3 regions of the Neorhizobium sp. LjRoot104 genome follow, and region 1 is predicted to be linked to each of the others. Evidence: riboswitches for the same ligand, from Rfam matches in the RefSeq annotation. Region 1 holds a riboswitch; each other region holds the start of a gene.

Region 1 (6,595 bases):
AGCTCGAAATTGGCACCGGCCTGCCGCAGCGTGTTGAACGCGTATTTGTGGAAGAAGCCGAAATCCCTGTCGGCGATCCGCTCCACCTGCGCCGGGAAGAGCTTTGCAAACGCCCGGATCGGATTCTCCTGCGGCCGCCGGGCGAAATGATGCCGGAGCAGCTTCCAGGCGGTTTCGCGAATGTCGCTGGCGTCCGGATAGGCGGCGGGGAACTTGGCGAACTCGGTATAGGGCAGGAAGGGCAGCGCGTCCGGGCTCGCGTTCAGCTGGAACAGGCCGTCGAAATCTTCGCCGGACAGGGTGAAGAAGCCGCCATTGTGGAAATAGTCGAGCTCGCGATGTTCGAGGTCCAGCCGGTTGATCGCAACCGTGGTCTTGCCATGTTCCTGGCGATAGGCGACGCCGCGTGTATCGGGGAGATAGAAGCTGTCGAGTTCGAGCAGCGTCAGCCGGCCGCGGCGGATCTGCTCCGCAACGTGCCATTCCGGCCGGTCGAAGATCGCCAGTTCGGTCACGCGGATGCCGAACAGGGTTTCGAGATCCTCCAGCGGCACCTTGAAGAAGGTGAACTGGTCGCCTTCGAAATCCTGGGTCAGGGTGAAGCCGAGCATGGCTTCCGGCGGCAGGCCCTGTGCCGAAAGCACCTCGATCCAAAGATCGACGTAACAATTGGTCTCCGGCCACATGCGCTCGGCCGAATGCAGCGCATGCGTCGTGTAGTTCGCCGGATCGAGCGCCGGAAATACCGCCGTCATTGGATCAGCCCCAGAGCGTGGCGCGGACGGAGCCCGGCCACTCTTTTACGTCCAGACCGTGCGTGTGGAAGAGTGCGAGCGCGATACGTTCGAGGCCGAAGCCGACGCAGGCCGTGTGAGCGACGCTGCCATCCTCCAGGTTGAGCCCCCATTTCAGGCCGAAACTGTCCTGATGATAGTTGAAGCTCATGCAGGCGGTGGGCTTGGCGACAGAGGTGATCGGGATCAGCAGTTCGAACTTCAGGTTCTGGTCGCGCTGGTTGTTGACCAGCATCTTGCCGGCGCGCCCGAAGAACGGGTCGTTGGCGATGTCGATCGTCACCTCGAGGCCGACCGACTTCATCATCTCGACGCCGCGGTCCATCCACAGCTGGCGGAAATCGGTAACGTGTTGTTCTGTCCCCATGCAGACATATTCGCGCATGCGGAACAGCTGCTGGCGGGCCGGATCCTTGGAGGGTTCGTGGCGGAAGCAGTAGCTCTGCAGGTCGAAGAGACCGCCGCCGGCGGGCAGGTTGCCGCGGCGCGCAACCGTCGGATAGAGCGGATAGCAAGCCGCGGGCGTCAGCACGATGTCGGTCGCCTCCTGGCCCTTGGTCCAGTCCTCCTCGCCGACCTCCATGCATTTCAGGAGGCTCATGTGGTCGAACTCGTTGCCGCAGAACGAATGCACCGTGCCGGCGAGCTGCGGAAAGCTCTTCATGTAGCCGCTGGTCTCGAAGAAGGCGCGGTTCATGCCCGGCGGGAAGCGCATGGCCTCGGCACCGTCGGCGCCGCCGACCTTGTCGATCAGGCGTTCAAAGGCGGCAATGACGTCTTCGAACTGGCCGCTTCGGCCATACAGTCCGTCAACGCCGGTCTCGATCAGCAGGCCTGCATCGAACAGGCGGTCGAGAAAGGGGACCTGAATATCCATGGCTTCACCTCATTCTTTCAACAAACTACATCTGAAATGACGGGGCGTCAGCCGAGCAGGCTGGTGTCCGGTTTCTGAACGAGCAGCATGGTCGACGTATTGCCGAGAATGCGGTCGTTGGAAATCATCAGCTGGGCGGAATGCGCATCGCGCAGGTGCCGGCCGAGGCTGTAAGGCGTACCGTTCTTGTAGCCCATGATGCCGCAGATGATCATCGCCTGGTTGATGATGGTCAGGATCGTCTCGGAGGAAGCCAGCTTGACGTTGTTCATGGCGATCGAAAAAGCCATGGACGATAGCTGGTCGTGATCCGCCTTGGCGTCCGCGTAGGTCTTGAGGCCGGACAGGATGCTCGCCTTGAGGAGCTGCAGCAGGTTCGAGGCTTCGGCGAGCCTCAGCGCGCCGGGCGGCTGGGTGCCGCCCGCCTTGCGGGCTGCGGCCCGCACGAAGGCCTGGGCGCGCAGTACCGCGTCGGCGGCGATCCCGTACCAGACCGCGCTCCAGAGGAGATGCGAGGTGGCGAGCATCGATTGCGCCGCGATCTCGGCGAACGGCTTCGGGAAGATCTGGACGGACGGCGCTTCGCCCCTGAAGAGAAAACCGTCCGAGCAGGTGCCGCGCATGCCGAGCGTATCCCAATCGACGGTTTTCTGCAGGGTATACTGGCCTTGTCTGAAGACGGTCATGACCTGGTCGGTCGGGGCGGCGTTCTCGCTGGAGCGCGAGGTGACCATGATCGCATCGGCATGGGCGCCGTAGGAAATCACCGTCGCATCCTTCGTCAGGCGGCAGGTGTCGCCCTCGACCTCGATCGCGCAGATCGAGTTGCGCATATTGCCGCCGATGCCGCCCTCGGTCGTCGCGGAGGCGACGAGAAGCTGGCGGCCGGCAAGTTCGCGCATGAAGTCCTTATGCCATTCACTGTCGCCACCGTGTTCCACGAGGCTCGAAACCTTGATCTGGTGCATGGCGAAAACCATGGCGCTTGCGGCGCAGGCCTGTCCCAGGATGGAGCAGACCTCGGCGATCTCGGTGATCGAGGCGCCATCGCCACCGAACGCGGTCGGGATCTGGATGCCGATCAGGCGCTCGGCCTTCATGGCATCGACCGCCTCGCTGGGGAAGCGGCCGTCACGGTCGACGTGGTCGGCAAATTCAGCCGCAACGGCTGCCACGCGGTGAGCGCGGGCGTTCAGGCTCATGTCGGCGGCAAAGGCGGGGAGGCTCATCTCAAGCGGCCTCGTGGGCTTTCAGGATATGCGAAACCGTCTGCTCGATCGCCGCTATGCTGGCGAAGGACTTGCGGTTCAAAAGGCTGTCCGGAAACTCGATGTCGAAGGCCTCTTCCAGGCCGAGCATCAGTTGTACGGATGCAAAGGAGGAGAGACCGGCCGCATAAAGATCGGCGCCGTCTTCCAGTTCAGTCACCGCGACCGGAAGGCCGCCTACCCGTGTCAGCAATTCGCGAATGGTCTCGTTCATCTCGACATCTCCGGATCGTTCGAATTCTGCGTTCATCGCTGGGGACCTTATTACGCAGGAAAGCATAAGATTCCGGAAATGAACGTCGTGAAGTTAGGGATGCGGGATTCCGTAAAATCCGATCGATCGGCATCGGCATGGGCCGGCTTGACATGAACGGCCCGCGGGTTTCTGATGGCGCCATTCACCAGGGGGGTCCCGTCAAGGGGCTGAGATACTGCTGGTCGGACCGGCTTTGGCCGGCCGAGGCGCAGTGACCCGTTGAACCTGATCCAGTTCATACTGGCGTAGGGACGGTGCGGGCGCAGCGGCAGCCAGGGCGGGTATCCGTCCTTCGGATTCCGAGGTGTTTTTCCATCATTCCAACACTGGAACTGGGTCTCCAAACGTCAAACCTTGGAGCCTCGAGCCATGAATATTGCAACCACCAAGCTCACGCCGGTCGTCACCACCGGCCCGCTTCCCGCCTCCACGAAAGTCCTGAAAGCAGGAACGATCCATCCGGACATCCGCGTGCCGATGCGCCAGATCGCATTGCATCCGACATCCGGCGAACCGCCGGTCACCGTCTACGATTCCTCCGGACCCTATACCGCAGAAGGCACCGTGATCAGCATCGATGCCGGCCTGCCGCGCCTGCGCGAAAGCTGGATTGTCGCTCGCGGTGATGTCGAAACCTATGAAGGCCGTTTCGTCAGGCCGGAGGATAACGGCTTCGTTTCCGGCGACCGGCTGACGCCGGAATTTCCCGTTCGCAACCAGCCCTTCAAGGCGAAAGCGGGCAGGGCCGTCACCCAGCTCGCCTACGCCCGGGCCGGCATCGTCACCCCGGAAATGGAATTTATCGCCATCCGTGAAAACCTCGGCCGTCAGGCGGCCAGGGAGCCGCTTATCCGCGATGGCGAGAGTTTTGGCGCCCATGTGCCGGATTTCGTGACGCCGGAATTTGTCCGCCGGGAGGTGGCGGAAGGCCGGGCGATCATTCCCGCCAACATCAACCATCCCGAATCCGAACCGATGATCATCGGCCGCAATTTCCTGGTCAAGATCAACGCCAATATCGGCAATTCGGCCGTCACCTCCTCGATGGCCGAGGAGGTCGAGAAGATGGTCTGGGCGATCCGCTGGGGCGCCGATACGGTCATGGACCTGTCGACCGGCCGCAACATCCACAATATCCGGGAATGGATCATCCGCAATTCGCCGGTGCCGATCGGCACCGTGCCGCTCTATCAGGCGCTCGAAAAGGTGAACGGTATCGCCGAGGACCTGACCTGGGAGGTCTATCGCGACACGCTGATCGAGCAGGCCGAGCAAGGCGTCGATTATTTCACCATCCATGCAGGCGTGCGGCTTTCCTATATCCCGCTCACCGTCAATCGCGTCACCGGCATCGTTTCCCGCGGCGGCTCGATCATGGCCAAGTGGTGCCTGCATCACCACAGGGAGAGTTTTCTCTACGAGCATTTCGAGGAAATCTGCGATATCGCCCGGGCCTATGACGTGTCGTTCTCGCTGGGCGACGGCCTGCGTCCGGGATCGATCGCCGACGCGAACGATGCGGCGCAGTTTGTGGAACTGGAAACGCTCGGCGAACTCACGAAGATCGCCTGGGCGAAGGATTGCCAGGTGATGATCGAAGGCCCCGGCCATGTGCCGATGCACAAGATCAAGGAAAACATGGACAAGCAGCTCGCGGTCTGCGGCGAGGCGCCGTTTTATACGCTCGGGCCGCTGACCACCGACATCGCGCCGGGTTACGATCACATCACGTCCGGCATCGGGGCCGCGATGATCGGCTGGTTCGGCACCGCCATGCTTTGTTACGTGACGCCGAAGGAACATCTCGGCCTGCCGGACCGCAACGACGTGAAAGTCGGCGTCATCACCTACAAGATCGCGGCGCATGCCGCCGATCTCGCCAAGGGCCATCCGGCGGCGCAGGTGCGCGACGACGCGCTGTCGCGTGCCCGGTTCGAATTCCGCTGGGAGGATCAGTTCAACCTGTCGCTCGATCCGGAAACGGCGCGATCGATGCATGACGAAACCTTGCCGAAGGAGGCGCACAAGGTGGCGCATTTCTGCTCCATGTGCGGCCCGAAATTCTGTTCGATGCGGATTTCTCACGATATCCGTGCCGAGGCACAGAAGGAGGGTCTTGAGGCGATGGCCGCCAGGTATCGCGACGGGGGCGATCTTTACATGCCGGTGGGGGAAGGGTGAGCTGGCCGGCTGCTGATAAACGAGGCTATGCTTTTATTTCTCCCCCTTCAAGGCAGGGCTATAGCATATGAAGATGTGAAGCGGTGCGTGGAGCCCCTCCCCCTTGTGGGGAGGGGTTGGGGAGGGGCTTCGCCGAGCATGAAACCCCTCCCGCCTGCCGGCCACCCTCCCCACAAGAGGGAGGGTTAGACGTGCCACACCGTCGCGCTCCGTATGCGATCTCCCCTTGAAGGGGAGACGTCCGGCAAGACAGAGAGGTAGGCGGGTATGCTTTCCAATGCTGTCTTTCCATGGTTGCCCGTGGATAATTCGTCACCGCCTTCCAGCATCTTCAATGACTTGCTCCATTTCTCATCCCCGGCCTCCAGCTTTCCGCCTACAATCCTCCCGCTTCCGTCGCCGGAGTGTTTCGCGAGACGTTCGCGGGCAGGCGGGGGCCGGCGCCCTCATTCGATCCGTAACGTGCGGGGAAGGTGAGGGAGGTGAAAGCCATGGCGGTGCTGTCTTCGGATGAAGCCGCCTATCAAGCCTCCCCCTGGCCGCCGGGCCGGGTTCGGTTGAGCCGTCCAAGTGGCAAGCCCGTCCCGAAAGGATGGGCGTGAACGAAGCCACGCAGCGGGGCGAGGTGATCACCTGTAGGGGCCGGAAGCCCCGAAAAGACGCCGAAGGCCACGCGAATGCGGAGCCACCGAATTAAAATCTATTTGAGGTTCCGCATTCGTGTGGGCTCTCCAGAACACGGGCAAAAGCTGTCGCGTGACGGTACACGCGCGTCACTTCGGAGGATATTGATGTTCTTCACCGCGGAAATCGCTCACCGAATAACAGCCGCCGTCGCTCCGCACCGCGCTTTCGCCGATCACCGCCTTGCCGTGGCCGCCGGGAATATCCAGGACGTAGGTCGGCTGGCAGAGGCCGGAAATGGTGCCGCGCAGGGCCGAGACGATCTTCTGGCCCTCGGCGATGTCGAGCCGGAAATGGCTGGTGCCGGGCGCAAGGTCCGGGTGGTGCAGGTAATAGGGTTTGACGCGGGTTTCGACGAAGGACTTCATCAGGTCGCCAAGCACCGCCGGATCGTCATTGATGCCGCGCAAGAGCACCGTCTGGCTCACCATCGGGAAACCGGCGTCGATCAGCCGGGCACAGGCGGCGCGGGCGGCTTCCGTCATTTCGCGCGGATGGTTGGCGTGCAGCGCCACATAGACGACCTTGCGGCTTT
Region 2 (6,595 bases), on a different contig from region 1:
GCTCCGGCGAAGTGCTCGGCGGCCTTTTCTTCGGTCATGCCCAGCCCGGCCAATTCCGCGAGGAGCATGAGCGGCTGGTGGTGGGGGCTGCGGGCCAGGTGGCGATCGCCATCGATAACGCGCGGCTCTTCCGTGCAGCGGAACGCGATCTTGCCGAACGCCAGCGCGCCGAGGAGGCGCTGCAGGCGTTGAACGCCAGCCTCGAACAGAAGATCGCGTCCGAGATTTCAGAACGTCTGAAGGCGGAGGAGGCGCTGCGCCAGAGCCAGAAGATGGAAGCGCTCGGCCAGCTGACGGGCGGCGTGGCGCATGACTTCAACAACCTGCTGCAGGTGATTTCCGGCAATCTTCAGCTCCTCGCCAAGGACGTCGCCGGCAACCAGCGCGCCGGCCGCCGGGTGGAGAATGCACTTGCCGGCGTGCAGCGCGGTTCCAAGCTCGCAAGTCAGTTGCTTGCCTTCGGCCGCCGCCAGCCGCTGGAGCCCAAGGTCGTCAATATCGGTCGGTTCCTCACCGGCATGGAAGAGCTGCTGCGCCGAACGCTCGGCGAGGATATCGAGGTCGAGACGATCCGTTCCGGCGGCCTTTGGAACGTGCTGGTCGATCCGACCCAGATCGAGAACGCGCTGCTCAACCTCGCGATCAATGCCCGCGACGCGATGGAAGACGGGGGCAAGCTGACGATCGAGGCGGGCAATGCTTTCCTTGACGACAATTATGTGCGCCAGCATGCGGACGTGCCGGCCGGCCAATATGTGATGCTGGCCGTGACCGATACGGGCACCGGCATGACACCGCAGGTGATGGAACAGGTGTTCGAACCGTTCTTCTCGACCAAGCCCGTCGGAAAGGGAACCGGCCTCGGCCTTTCCATGGTCTATGGCTTCGTCAAGCAGTCTGGCGGCCATATCAAGATCTACAGCGAACTCGGCCAGGGTACGACCGTCAAGATCTATTTCCCGCGCGTCCAGCGAAGCGAGGATCTCGTCACGGACGCCGATTTCGGTCCGGTGACCGGCGGCACCGAGACTATTCTGGTGGCGGAGGACGACGAGCAGGTGCGCGCCACGGTCGTCGAGCTGCTCGGCGATCTCGGTTATGCCGTGCTGAAGGCGAAAGACGCCGCGGGTGCACTGAGTATTATCGAAAGCGGCGTGCCGGTCGATCTTCTCTTTACCGACGTGGTGATGCCGGGACCGCTGAAGAGCACGGAGCTTGCCAGGCATGCCCGCGAGCGGATGCCGGATATCGCCGTGCTGTTCACCTCCGGTTATACGGAAAACTCGATCGTGCATGGTGGCCGGCTCGATCCCGGCGTCGAACTGCTCTCCAAACCCTATACCCGTGAGGCCCTGGCGCGAAAGATCCGCCACGTGTTGAACGGCCAGCAGCATCGCAACCAGGTGAGGGCGTCGTTCTCAGCCAAGCCGCCCGCCCCGCCGATCGGGCAACGGCCGGTACTGCCGCGTTATTCCGTGCTGCTGGTCGAGGACGATTTCCTGATCCGCATGAGCACGGCCGACCTCCTGGCCGAACTGGGGCATGAGGTTTCCGAAGCCTCGACGGCGGAGGAGGCAATTGGCATGATAGAGGCGCGCAGCTTTGACGTGGTGGTTACCGATCTCGGCCTGCCGGGTCTTTCCGGCGGCGAGTTCGCGCAGCAGGCGCGCAGACTATCTCCCACTGTCGGTATCGTGTTTGCGACCGGCAACGACCGCATTCCCGACGAGGCGGCAGTAGATGGCGCCGTGCTTCTGAAGAAGCCCTACGGCAGCCAGGAAATCGCAATCGTCTTCGAGAAGATTGCAGCGCAGAAGGGCTGAGAACCCGTCGCCACCCTTGTCGAGCCGGCAGCTATGTTCTCACTTTCAACTGCGGGAAGGTCGCCGGCGGGACCCCTTCGACGGCTCGGGATAAAGGATGTCGTGCCCCGATGCGATCGGGGCCCTTCACCTTGGGGATCGCCTCACCACCACTCGTAAAAATGCGATACCGGTCCGTGGCCGGTGCCGACGGTGAGGGTGTCGGCGGCGGTGATCGCGCCGGCGAGATAGGTCTTGGCGACCGTGATCGCTTCAGCCGGCGAGGCGCCCTTGGCAAGTTCCGCCGCAATCGCGCTCGAAAGCGTGCAGCCGGTGCCGTGGGTGTTGCTCGTCGCGGTGCGCTTGCCTTCAAACCAGTGGATGCCGGTGGCGTCGGCGAGCACGTCCGGGCTGTCCTCGCTTTCCAGATGGCCTCCCTTCACCAATACGGCCTTGGGGCCGATCTTCAGCAGCCGCTCGGCCTGGTCCGCCATCTGTTCGCGGGTCGTGGCGATCGCCTCGCCGAGCAGGGCGGCGGCTTCCGGCAGGTTGGGGGTGACGACGGCGGCAATCGGCATCAGCTTATAGGTAACGGCATCCACCGCATCGAGCGCCAGAAGCGGCGATCCGCCCTTGGCGATCATCACCGGATCGAGCACGATCGGCACGCTGTCCCGGTAGGGGCGCAGTATGTCGGCGACGATCCCGGCGATTTCCGCATTGGCGATCATGCCGATCTTCACCGCATCGACGCGCACGTCGAGGAAGATCGTGCGGATCTGGTTTGCGACAAAAGCGGCAGGCACCGCGTGCACTCCCGTGACCCCTTGGGTATTCTGGGCCGTCAGCGCGGTCAGCGCCGCCATGCCATAGGTGCCGCGCGCCGCGAAGGTTTTCAGGTCCGCCTGGATGCCGGCGCCGCCGGAGGGATCCGAACCGGCAATCGACAGGACGTTTTTGATGGTCATGCGCGTGCTCTCTCGATTTCCGCAGCGATCCTGCGGGCAGCGGCTTCGGGATCGGGCTGGCCGCAGATGGCGGAAACCACCGCGAGGCCCTTTGCGCCGGCGGCGAGTGCCGGGCCGGCATGTTCCGCCTTGACGCCGCCGATTGCGACAGCCGGAACCGGTGCCATGGCGGCGATGCGCCCAAGCCCGTCGAAACCGATTGGCTGCTTGTGGTCCGGCTTGGTGCTGGTCGCAAATACCGGGCCGATGCCTACATAATCGACGATCGACTGATCCACCCGCCGCGCCAGCTCCTCGGTTTCCACCGAGAGGCCGAGGATCATGCCTTGACCGACACGCTGCCGCGCCATCGCCGCGACCATGTCGCTCTGGCCGACATGCAGGCCTTCGGCACCGATCGCGACAGCCGCCTCCACGTCGTCATTGATGATGAGAGGCACGCCGGTACCGGATAGCACGGCCTTCAGCGCCCGGCCGGTTTCGACCATTTTTGCCGTATCCGCCTGTTTGTCGCGGAGCTGGACGATGGTGGCACCCCCGGCAACCGCAAGCCTTGTCGTCTCGATCATACCGATGCCGCGGCAGAGATCCGGGTCGAGGACGAGATAGACGGAAAGATCGAAAATCTTGGTCATGCCGCGACGATCCTTGCTTGGGCATCGAGCGACTCACCGGTCAGGGCAGCGAGGCGATCAAGGAAGATGGGGGAGAAGAAGCCGGGGCCCGAGGCGGTGAGGGCGGCTTCCTCGCCCGCAACGGCGAACATGGCCAATGCGGCGACCGTCGCCTCGAAGGGGTCGTCCGCGCTCGCGGCGAAGGCGCCGACAAGGCAGGTGAGCGAGCAGCCGAGCGCGGTGACGCGCGGCATCAAGGCCGAACCGCCGGAGATGCGAACCGAACGCCGGCCGTCTGTGACGAAATCCACCTCGCCGGTGACGGCAACCACACAGGTCTTCTGCTGAGCGATGGCAATGGCCGAGCCTTCGGCCGCCGTGACGCTGTCCCCGCTATCGACGCCATGGCCGCTCGACTGGCTGCCGGCCAGCGCAATGATTTCCGAGGCGTTGCCCCGTATGACCGTCGGCCGCAACTCCATGAGCTCGGAAAGTGCCGCGCGGCGGTATGCAGTGGCGTAGTGGGCGACGGGATCGAGCACCCAGGGCCTGCCTGTATCGGTTGCGGCGGTGGCGGCGGCCTTCATTCCGGCCAGGAAATCCGGTGACAGCGTTCCGATATTGATCGTCAACGCCGCGGCGATGCGGGCGAATTCGCCGGCCTCTTCCTTTGTATGAACCATGGCGGGAGAGGCGCCGGCCGCGAGCATCACGTTCGCGGCGATGTTCATCGCCACGAAATTGGTGATGTTCTGGACGAGCGGGTTTTTGGCGCGCATCGCGGTCAGCAGCTGGCCGGGGGTCTGTCCAAGGGGCATTGTCGTCTGCATGTCTGCCTCGTTCGGCGGAGCAGGCGCGGGGCGCAATGTTGAACGCCCGGGCGACTCCCTCCGCCAGCATGATCTGGTTCAGGTTCTAAGGGTGCTTCTCAGCCCGGCTTTGCCGGACGCCCCTGTCTTCACCACGGCTTACAGCAAAGACAATGCGCTTCGCCAGTGATTTTTTCTTGGAGGGGCCTTGCAGCTCTAGTCGCTAGAGGTTGTAGACAGGTGGCTCGATCCAACGGGAATGAGACGATGAACGCGACGACACAGGCACGATACAAGGTTGGCGGGATGGATTGCGCCAGCTGCGCGACGAAGATCGACACGGCGGTGCGCCGCATGCCGGGCGTCGAGGACGTGTCCGTTTCGGTCGCCTCGGGCACGATGACGGTGAAGCATGACGGCACGGGCGATTTCGTCGCGATCGAGAAGAAGGTCGTCGGGCTGGGGTATACGCTCCGGGCTTTGGGAAGAGGCAAACGCCCGGTCTCCCCCCTTGCGGGGGAGATCGGCAAGGCGCGCGATCACCATCATCATGACCATGACGGGGGGCACGATCATTCCAACCACGCGCATCACGATCACGACCACGGCTCCAGGGAAATCGAAGGCCTGCACGGCCACGATCACGAGCCGATGGATGGGCCGTGGTGGAAATCGGCCAAGGGTCGCCTGACCATCCTGGTCGGCATTGCATTGGCCGTGGCTTACGGGATCGGCCATCTCATTCCGGCCTATGACACTTATATCTTTACGGCCGCGATGTTGATCGGCCTCGTGCCGATCGCGCGCCGCGCGATCATGGCCGCATTCGCCGGCACGCCGTTTTCGATCGAGATGCTGATGACGATCGCCGCCGTTGGCGCGGTGGTCATCGATGCCTCCGAAGAGGCTGCCGCCGTGGTCTTCCTCTTTCTCATCGGCGAACTGCTGGAAGGGGTCGCGGCCGGCAAGGCGCGGCAGAGCATCCAGAGCCTGACCGCGCTGGTGCCGAAGAACGCGCTCCTTGAAGAGAACGGCCAGACCCGTGAAGTGCCGGCGGAAAACCTTGCCGTCGGCGCGATCATCCTCGTGCGTCCCGGTGACCGTATTTCGGCGGACGGCGTCATCGTCGCCGGTGAAAGCGCGATCGATGAAGCGCCGGTGACGGGCGAAAGCACGCCGGTCTCCAAGGGCGTCGATGACACGGTGTTTGCCGGTACGATTAACGGTGATGCGGCCTTGCGGGTTCGCGTGACGACCGCCGCCGAGGACAATACCATCGCCCGCGTCGTGCGGCTGGTCGAGGAGGCGCAGGAAAGCAAGGCCCCTACCGAACGCTTCATCGACCGTTTCTCGCGTTATTACACGCCGGGCGTTGTCGCGGTTGCCGCTCTGGTCGCTATCCTGCCGCCGCTTGTCGCCGGCGCGTCCTGGAGCGAGTGGGTCTACAAGGGCCTGGCGATCCTCTTGATCGGCTGCCCCTGCGCGCTGGTGATCTCGACGCCGGCGGCGATCGCCGCATCGCTGTCGTCGGGCGCCCGCCGTGGCCTGCTGATGAAGGGCGGCGCGGTGCTGGAAACGCTCGGCAAGATCACCGCAGTCGCGCTCGACAAGACCGGCACGCTGACAGCGGGTAAGCCGCAGGTGACAGACGTGATCGCCTTCGGCCGCAATGCGGAGGACGTGCTGCGTTTTTCCGCCGCGCTCGAAACCGGCTCCAGCCATCCGTTGGCCGTCGCGATCCTCGCCAAGGCTGCGGATGACGAGGTCGAGATTCCGACTGCGACGGATGCCAGGGCGCTGGGTGGCAAGGGTGTCACGGCCGTGGTCGAAGGCGAGGAGGTATTCCTCGGTTCGCCCAAGGCAGCGGCCGAACGCGTGTCGCTGCCGATGGCGCATTCGCGACGGATCACCGGTCTCAACGACGAGGGCAAGACCGTCTCGGTGCTGATTGTCGGCGGTGTGCTTGCCGGCGCCATCGCCATGCGCGACGAACCGCGCCCGGACGCCCGGGCAGGCCTCAAGGCGCTCACCGATGCCGGCATCAGGACCGTCATGCTGACCGGCGACAATGCCCGCACCGCGACTGCGATCGGCAAGGACCTCGGCATCGAGGTCCGCGCCGAGCTGATGCCGGAAGACAAGCAGAGGATCGTCGGCGAATTGAAGCGTGAAGGTTTCGTGGTCGGCAAAGTCGGCGACGGTATCAACGACGCCCCGGCGCTTGCTGCCGCCGATGTCGGAATCGCGATGGGGGGCGGCACCGATGTCGCACTGGAAACAGCCGATGCTGCAGCGCTGCATGGCCGGGTCCGCGACATCGCTGCGATGATCGGGCTGTCGAGGCGGACGATGCGCAACATCTACCAGAACATTTCGATCGCGCTCGGCCTGAAGGCGGTCTT
Region 3 (6,595 bases), 1.7 Mb from region 1:
ATAATCGGACATGACGGCCGTCGAGCCCGCAAAATCGGCCTCGGCCACCACGTCCGGCGGGCATTCCGGATGCGCCAGCACCACCACGCCCGGATGCGCCTCACGCAGATCGCGAACATCCTGCGCGTTGAACAGTTCGTGCACTTCGCAATGGCCATGCCAGGCGATGATCTCGACATTGGTTTCCCGCGCGACGTTCTGCGCCAGGTATTCGTCGGGGATCATCAGCACTTTCGGAACGCCGAGCGATTCCACCACCTGCTTTGCATTGCCGGAGGTGCAGCAGATATCCGACGCCGCCTTCACCGCCGCCGACGTATTCACATAGGTGATGATCGGTACACCGGGATGCGCCTGGCGCAAGAGCGCGATATCTTCCGGCGTGATCGAATCCGCCAGCGAACAGCCCGCCGCCATGTCCGGGATCAGCACGGTCTTTCCCGGGTTGAGCAGCTTTGCCGTCTCCGCCATGAAGTGGACGCCGGCGAGCACGATGACATCCGCATCCACGTCGATCGCCTTGCGGGCCAGCGCCAGGCTGTCGCCGACGATATCGGCGACGCCATGGAAGATTTCCGGCGTCTGGTAGTTGTGGGCGAGGATGACGGCGTTGCGGGTGCGCTTGAGTTCAAGGATCGCCGCCACGTCCGCCTCGTAGCTCATCCACTCGGCTTTCGGGATGACGCGGCTGACACGATCGTAAAGCGAGGAAACCGAAAGCGGAGAATTCATGATCTGCTCCTTTTATACTCGAAGTGAGTATATCCGGCGCAAAGAGATATTCTCGATTCGAGTTTATGTCAATTGCGTGAAAGCGGAAGTTTCGAACCCGAAAGCGCGCGCTCTTCGAGGACCGCGTGACGGTAGCGGAAGAGCTTGGCAGGCCGGCCGCCGGTCTCACTGGTCGCCTCGCCGGTTTCCTCGATCAGCTCCTGCTGGTCGATCAGCCGGCGGAAATTCGGCTTGTGCAGGGTGAGGCCTGCAAGCGCCTCGACGGTGTGCTGCAATTGCGACAGCGTAAAACTCTCCGGCATCAGTTCGAAGACCACCGGGCGGTATTTGATCTTGGCGCGCAGCCGGGCGATCCCGGTCGCCAGGATGCGGCGGTGATCGGCAAACATCGAACGGCCGAAACTTTTGGCCGCCGAGCAGCCCGCCTCGGTGACGAGCCCCGCCTCGTACATCAACTCATAACGCTGCAGGGCGAGATCTTCGTTCCAGGCGGCCCCATCGAGGCCGAAGGCGAAATCGACTCGGCGCTTGCGGTGCTCGCGCCGCGCCGGTTCGGCCGCAACCCAGTCCTGCAGGCGGCCGGTGATGGCACCCAGGATATCCGGCCTCCCGCCGCGATGATCCTCCCAGGGGAAATATTCGTACCAGCCATGCCAGCCGGGTTTGCCGGCGCCGGGTGCCGCCTGTTCGCGCACGAGGCCGAGATAGCTGATCGAGATCGTCCGCCCCTCGGCATCCTCATGGGTCCGGTCCCGGTCGGCGAACGTATAGAGCTGTTCGAGATAGCCGAGCGGATGGCCCGTCTGGTCCCCCACCCACTCGCGGAGCCCGGCCTGCAGGCTCCTGTGGCCGAGCTCGAAAGGGCCGGACGGCAGCGCATCGCCGGAGCGAACCGTCATGACGCGCGGCTCGTCGCCGGTGACGGCGGAAAGGACCGCGATCAGTTCCGCATGGGCAAGTCCGATGGTCAAGCAAACTCCGGGGTACGTAACATGCAACGCCGATCTGGCATGAAAATCACGTTACGCGAACCCCGGAGTTCAAATCAAACAATATCAGCGACTTGGCCTATTTGATTTCGACCGCGACGTCGCCGGTCGGCGGCACGGTCCTGATCAGCCCCATCTCCTGCATGAAGGCGGCAAAACGCTGATAGCGGCCCTGGTCGAGGGCGGCCGGGCGCTTGGCAAAACGCGGCAGCGTATCGAAGAAGGCCGTGCGGTTCAGCTCGTCGTCGAGGTTCGGATAGGCCTTGATGAAAAGCTGCGAGGCTTCCTGCGGATGGTTGGTGATGAAGATCGAGGCCTGTTCGACGGCATGCAGGAAACGCGGCAGGCGGCTGTCGGCAGCAAGATCGCGGCGGGTAACGAAGATCAGTTCGTCATAGGCCGGAACGCCATGCTCCTCCGGGAAGAACGCGCGGCCGGCATGGCCTTCCAGCTTCATCTGGGTCAGCTCGAAATTCCGGAAGCCGCCGAGCGTCGCATCCACCTTGCCGCCGATCAGCGAGGGCGACAGCGAGAAATTGACGTTGATCAGCTCCACGTCATCGTTGGAAAGGCCTTCCGAAGCCAGCATGCGCTTCAGCATCGCATCCTCGAATCCGGTGACGGAAAAGCCGACCTTCTTGCCCTTGAGGTCCTTGAGGCTCTTGATCGGACCGTCCGCCAGAACCGTGACGGTGTTGAGTGGGGTCTCGACCAGCGTCCCGAAACGCACGAGCGGCAGGCCGGCTTCGTGGTCGAGATAGAGATTGGGCTGGTAGTGGATGCCGATATCCGCCTGACCGGCCGAGACGAGACGCGGCACCGCGGAAGGGTCGGACGGCGGAATGAGTTCGACGTCCAGATTGGCATCGGCAAACAGGCCGCGCTGCTCGGCGATCACCATCGGCGCATGGTCCGGATTGACGAACCATTCGAGAAGCACGCTGAGCTTGTCGGCCGCCTGCGCGGAAGCGGGCGCGGCAAGGCTTGCCAGCGCGATGAAGGACGCGGTGAGGATACGGATCATGATCGGACGGAACTCCCTGATGCGGATTTGGCTGTGGATGAGAATGAAGGATCGGCTTCGCTGGCCCAGGGGGCGAGACCGGCGGTCAGCCGGTCGATGAGAAGCCGCAGGATGAGGGTGAGGATCGCGAGTATGACCATCGCCGCAAACACGGTGTCGGTCTGCATGCGCGCATTGGCCTGGACCATGACGAAACCGAGCCCGCCGGAAGCGCCGACCCACTCGCCGACGACCGCACCCAGCGGCGCGAGCGGTGCTGCGACCCGAAGGCCAGAGACGAGGCTCGGGATCGCCAGCGGCATGCGGATTGTCACCAGCGTCTGCCAGTGGCTCGCGCCCTCCAGCGAGACCGCATCGAGGATTTCCTGATCCGTGCGGCGAAGACCATCGGCAAAAGCCGATGCGACCGGAAAGAAGATGATGATCGTCGTCATCGCCACTTTCGAGGCAAGCCCGAAACCGAGCCAGAGAACCAGGATCGGCGCCAGAACGAAGACGGGAAAGGCCTGCAAGATCAGCACCATCGGCCAGACGAGGCGGCCAAGCCGCGGCAGCGCCGCAACGCCGAAGGCGGTGGCGATACCAAGGCCTGCGCCGATAACCAGACCGAGCGCGATTTCCGTCAGCGTGACGACGCTGTTTTGCAGCAGGAAACCCGGCTGCCGCCAGAAGGCGGAAGCGACGGCAAGGGGAGACGGCAAAATATAACGGGGCGGAGCGAACAGCCAGACGCCCGCTTGCCAGAGAACGACAAGCAGGACGAGGCCTATGACCGCATGGGACGCGCGCATGATGCTACACGTCGGACCTGCACGTCAGGGCCGGATACCCCTTGGGCACAACGGAAACAATGGATATCATCGGTCGATCTCCAGATCAGTCAATCACGGAGATCCAGGTGAAGCGGAGAAGAGAAAAATCGTCGGGCGACGCCTATTTCCGTTCCTACGCCGGCATGACCCGGATCAGGTTCAAGGGTCCGGCTCACCGCCATCTCAGCATCGTCAAGATGCCCCCCTCGGAATTGAGACGATAACTGTCGGTTTTCAGTATGCCTGTCAAGCGGGCCGGACGACCGGCCCGCTGTCGTTTCCCTTTTATCGTGCGTAGAGACGGTCGAGGCGAACCACCCTGCCGACCAGGACCAGCGCGATGACGGTGAAGACGATCAGCACCGCCGAGATCGCATGCGCGGTCGGCTCCAGGCTGAAGGTCGATTCCGAGTAGATGCGCACCGGCAGGGTCGTCAGGCGGGCGGTGGTGAGGAAGCTCGTGACGGTCACCTCGCCGAAACTCAGCAGGAAGCCGACGATGCCGGCGGCAAACAGCCCTGGCGCCAGTCCCGGCATGATGATCAGGAAGAACCGCCGCGCGGGGCTTGCCCCGAGGCTTGCAGCCGCTTCCTCCTGCGCCCGGTCGAGGCCCATGACCGAGGTCGTCAGCAACGTGATCGCGAAGGGCAGGATGACGATCACGTGGATTGCCACGAGGCCGAGGAACGGCGGCACGATCAGGTAGATCTGTAGCAGCCGCAGCATGCCGACGCCGATCGCCACATGCGGCAGCGACATCGGCAGCAGCCAGAAGGTCAGAAGCGCGGACCGGCCCTTGAACGGATAACGGGCGAGCGCAAACGCCGCCGGCAAAGAGAGCGCCAGCGCCACCAGCATCGAGGTGACCGCCAGTTGCACCGACACCCAGAAGGCGTCCGCATAGGTCCCCGCAAAGAACACCGCCTCGTACCATTTCAGCGTGAAGCCGCGGAAGCCGGAGGCGGTCGCCTGGGGCACGTCGTTGAAACTCTGGATGCAGACCAGCACCAGCGGCAGCAGCAGGAGCAGCAGCGAGGTGGCAAGCAGCAGTTTCGAAACAACCGGCCCCAGGATGTCGATGACAGGCACGATCCAGCGCGGAATGCTCAACGGATTGCTGGGCTTGCCCTTCAGCCACGGCATCAGGCGATTGAGGAGATAGGCGCACAGCGCCGCAAACGCGAGACCGGTCACGGTCATGATGATCGCAAGTGCTGCGGCAAGCGGCGCGTTGAGGTTCTTGATCGCCTCCTGCAGCACCAGCATGCCGGTCGTCCAGACCTTCTTGCCGCCAAGCAGCGAGGCGGAGACATAGGCCGTGGTCGCCATCAGGAAAACGATGACGGCACCGGACCGCAGGCCGGGCAGCGAAAGCGGCAGATCGACGGTGAGGAACCGCACAGCGGGAGAAGCGCCAAGGCTCTGGGCCGCCTCGTGAACGCGCGGAGACGTGTTCTGCAGGTTGTCGTAGAGCGCCAGCACCATGAACGGCAGGAAGACCTGCGCCAGCGCGACGGCGACCGCGCCGTGGGTGAACAGCATATATCTCGCCGGCGGAATGCCGACGAGGCCGGTGACCGAATTGATCAGCCCCTCCGGCGCGAGCAGCAGGATGATGCCGAGCGAGCGCACCACCACATTGGTGAGCAGCGGAATGAGGATCACCGCGAAGGCGGCCGCGCGGTATTTCACCGGCATGCGCGCCAGCCAGTGGGCGAGCGGATAACCGAGAAGCGCGGTGATGACGGTGACGCCGAGGCCGAGCAGGATGGTTTCGGAGACGACGCCGAAATAGAAACTGTCGGAGACGATGTCCCGGAACTGCGCGATCGACGGAGCTATGAAGAGCGGACCGAAAGGATCGGGATACTCGTGCAGGGAGAGCACGAGGACCACGAACATCGGCGCCGCAAAGGACAGAAGCAGCCAAAGGGTGACCGGCGCTGCAAGCGCCGGCCCGATCCAACGGTTCATCCCGCGATCTCCCGATCGTATTTCGCCTGCCACTTGGCGCGGCTGGCATTGATCACGTCCCAATCGAAATCGACGAGCTTGCTGACCTGTTCGTCGCCGAGCACGAGCTTCGACTTGAGGTCGTCCGGGACGGTGATGTTGCTGACGGTCGGCGAGTAGTAGATCTGGCGCGCATAGGCGAGCATGCAGGGCTCGGAGAGGTGCAGGTTGATCCACTCCTCGGCGAGTTTCTGGTTCTTCGTGCCTTCGGTGATGCACGCGACGTTCATCGAAAGCGCCTGTCCCTCGACCGGCTTGGCGATTGCGATATTGGGATTGCGGGTTTCGACATAGGACTGCGTGAAGCTGCCGAACTCGACGGAAAGGTCGGCGAGCTTCTGGTCGAACATTTCGAAGAGCTGCGCCTGGCTGCCCTGGATGGCGGCAAACGGCTTCAGTTGCTTGACCTTTTCGAAGGCGATGTCGGCGTTCTTTTCGTCGCCGCCCCAGACACGGGCCGCCATCATAAGCGCGGAAATGCCTTCGGCGCCGAGACCGTCCGGCCAGGCGATGCGGCCCTTCCATTCCGGGTTCCACATGTCCTTCCAGGAGGTGATCGGCTTCGACGCCTTGGTCTTGTCGTAGACGATCGTGCAGGGGTTGAAGGCAACGCCGTAACCGCCCTTGCGGGCGCTCGGATAAAGCGCCTCGAAGTTCTTGACGGCCGGCGTCGGCGCCTGGGTCACGCCGTCCTTCACGGCCTGTCGGCTCTCGAAGATGTTGAGATAAAGGACGTCGAAGCTCGGGCGGCCGCGTTCCGCATAGGCCCTCGCGCGCCGGTCACCGGTACCGCCGAGGACGTAGCTGACCTTGCAGCCGTATTTCTCGACCAGCGGCTTCTCGACGTGTTCCTTGACGATCTTTTCCTGCGCCCCGCCCCAGATGCCGACGACCAGTTCGTCGCCCTTCTTGGGCTCCTGCGCGGAGGCGGGACGGATGATGTGGAACGGTGCGGCAAGGCCGGCACCGGCAATCAGCTTGTTGAATGTACGACGCGAGAGAGTCATTTCGTGTTCCCCTTTTTC

The links. A riboswitch is a leader RNA that binds a small molecule or an ion and turns the genes downstream of it on or off. The one in region 1 is predicted to bind thiamine pyrophosphate.
Region 2: it holds a riboswitch for thiamine pyrophosphate, as region 1 does, so the genes downstream of both, thiM (hydroxyethylthiazole kinase) here and thiC (phosphomethylpyrimidine synthase ThiC) in region 1, are expected to answer to the same signal.
Region 3: it holds a riboswitch for thiamine pyrophosphate, as region 1 does, so the genes downstream of both, ACSQ8R_RS10980 (ABC transporter permease) here and thiC (phosphomethylpyrimidine synthase ThiC) in region 1, are expected to answer to the same signal.

What each region holds. Positions count from the first base shown of each region.
Region 1 covers NZ_CAXURS020000001.1:3,878,616-3,885,210, reverse strand. Annotated here, with positions in the region: gene ACSQ8R_RS19055 (DUF1839 family protein) at 1-755, opposite strand, end outside; gene ACSQ8R_RS19050 (amino acid--[acyl-carrier-protein] ligase) at 760-1,671, opposite strand; gene ACSQ8R_RS19045 (acyl-CoA dehydrogenase family protein) at 1,719-2,900, opposite strand; gene ACSQ8R_RS19040 (acyl carrier protein) at 2,902-3,153, opposite strand; TPP riboswitch at 3,333-3,465, shown strand; gene thiC (phosphomethylpyrimidine synthase ThiC) at 3,565-5,376, shown strand; gene ACSQ8R_RS19030 (lysine-2,3-aminomutase-like protein) at 6,150-6,595, opposite strand, start outside.
Region 2 covers NZ_CAXURS020000002.1:1,267,740-1,274,334, reverse strand. Annotated here, with positions in the region: gene ACSQ8R_RS28105 (response regulator) at 1-1,823, shown strand, start outside; gene thiD (bifunctional hydroxymethylpyrimidine kinase/phosphomethylpyrimidine kinase) at 1,967-2,770, opposite strand; gene thiE (thiamine phosphate synthase) at 2,767-3,405, opposite strand; gene thiM (hydroxyethylthiazole kinase) at 3,402-4,202, opposite strand; TPP riboswitch at 4,253-4,348, opposite strand; gene ACSQ8R_RS28085 (heavy metal translocating P-type ATPase) at 4,461-6,595, shown strand, end outside.
Region 3 covers NZ_CAXURS020000001.1:2,193,494-2,200,088, forward strand. Annotated here, with positions in the region: gene nadA (quinolinate synthase NadA) at 1-732, opposite strand, end outside; gene ACSQ8R_RS10970 (NUDIX hydrolase) at 801-1,703, opposite strand; gene ACSQ8R_RS10975 (ABC transporter substrate-binding protein) at 1,801-2,745, opposite strand; gene ACSQ8R_RS10980 (ABC transporter permease) at 2,742-3,536, opposite strand; TPP riboswitch at 3,671-3,774, opposite strand; gene ACSQ8R_RS10985 (ABC transporter permease subunit) at 3,843-5,531, opposite strand; gene ACSQ8R_RS10990 (ABC transporter substrate-binding protein) at 5,528-6,577, opposite strand.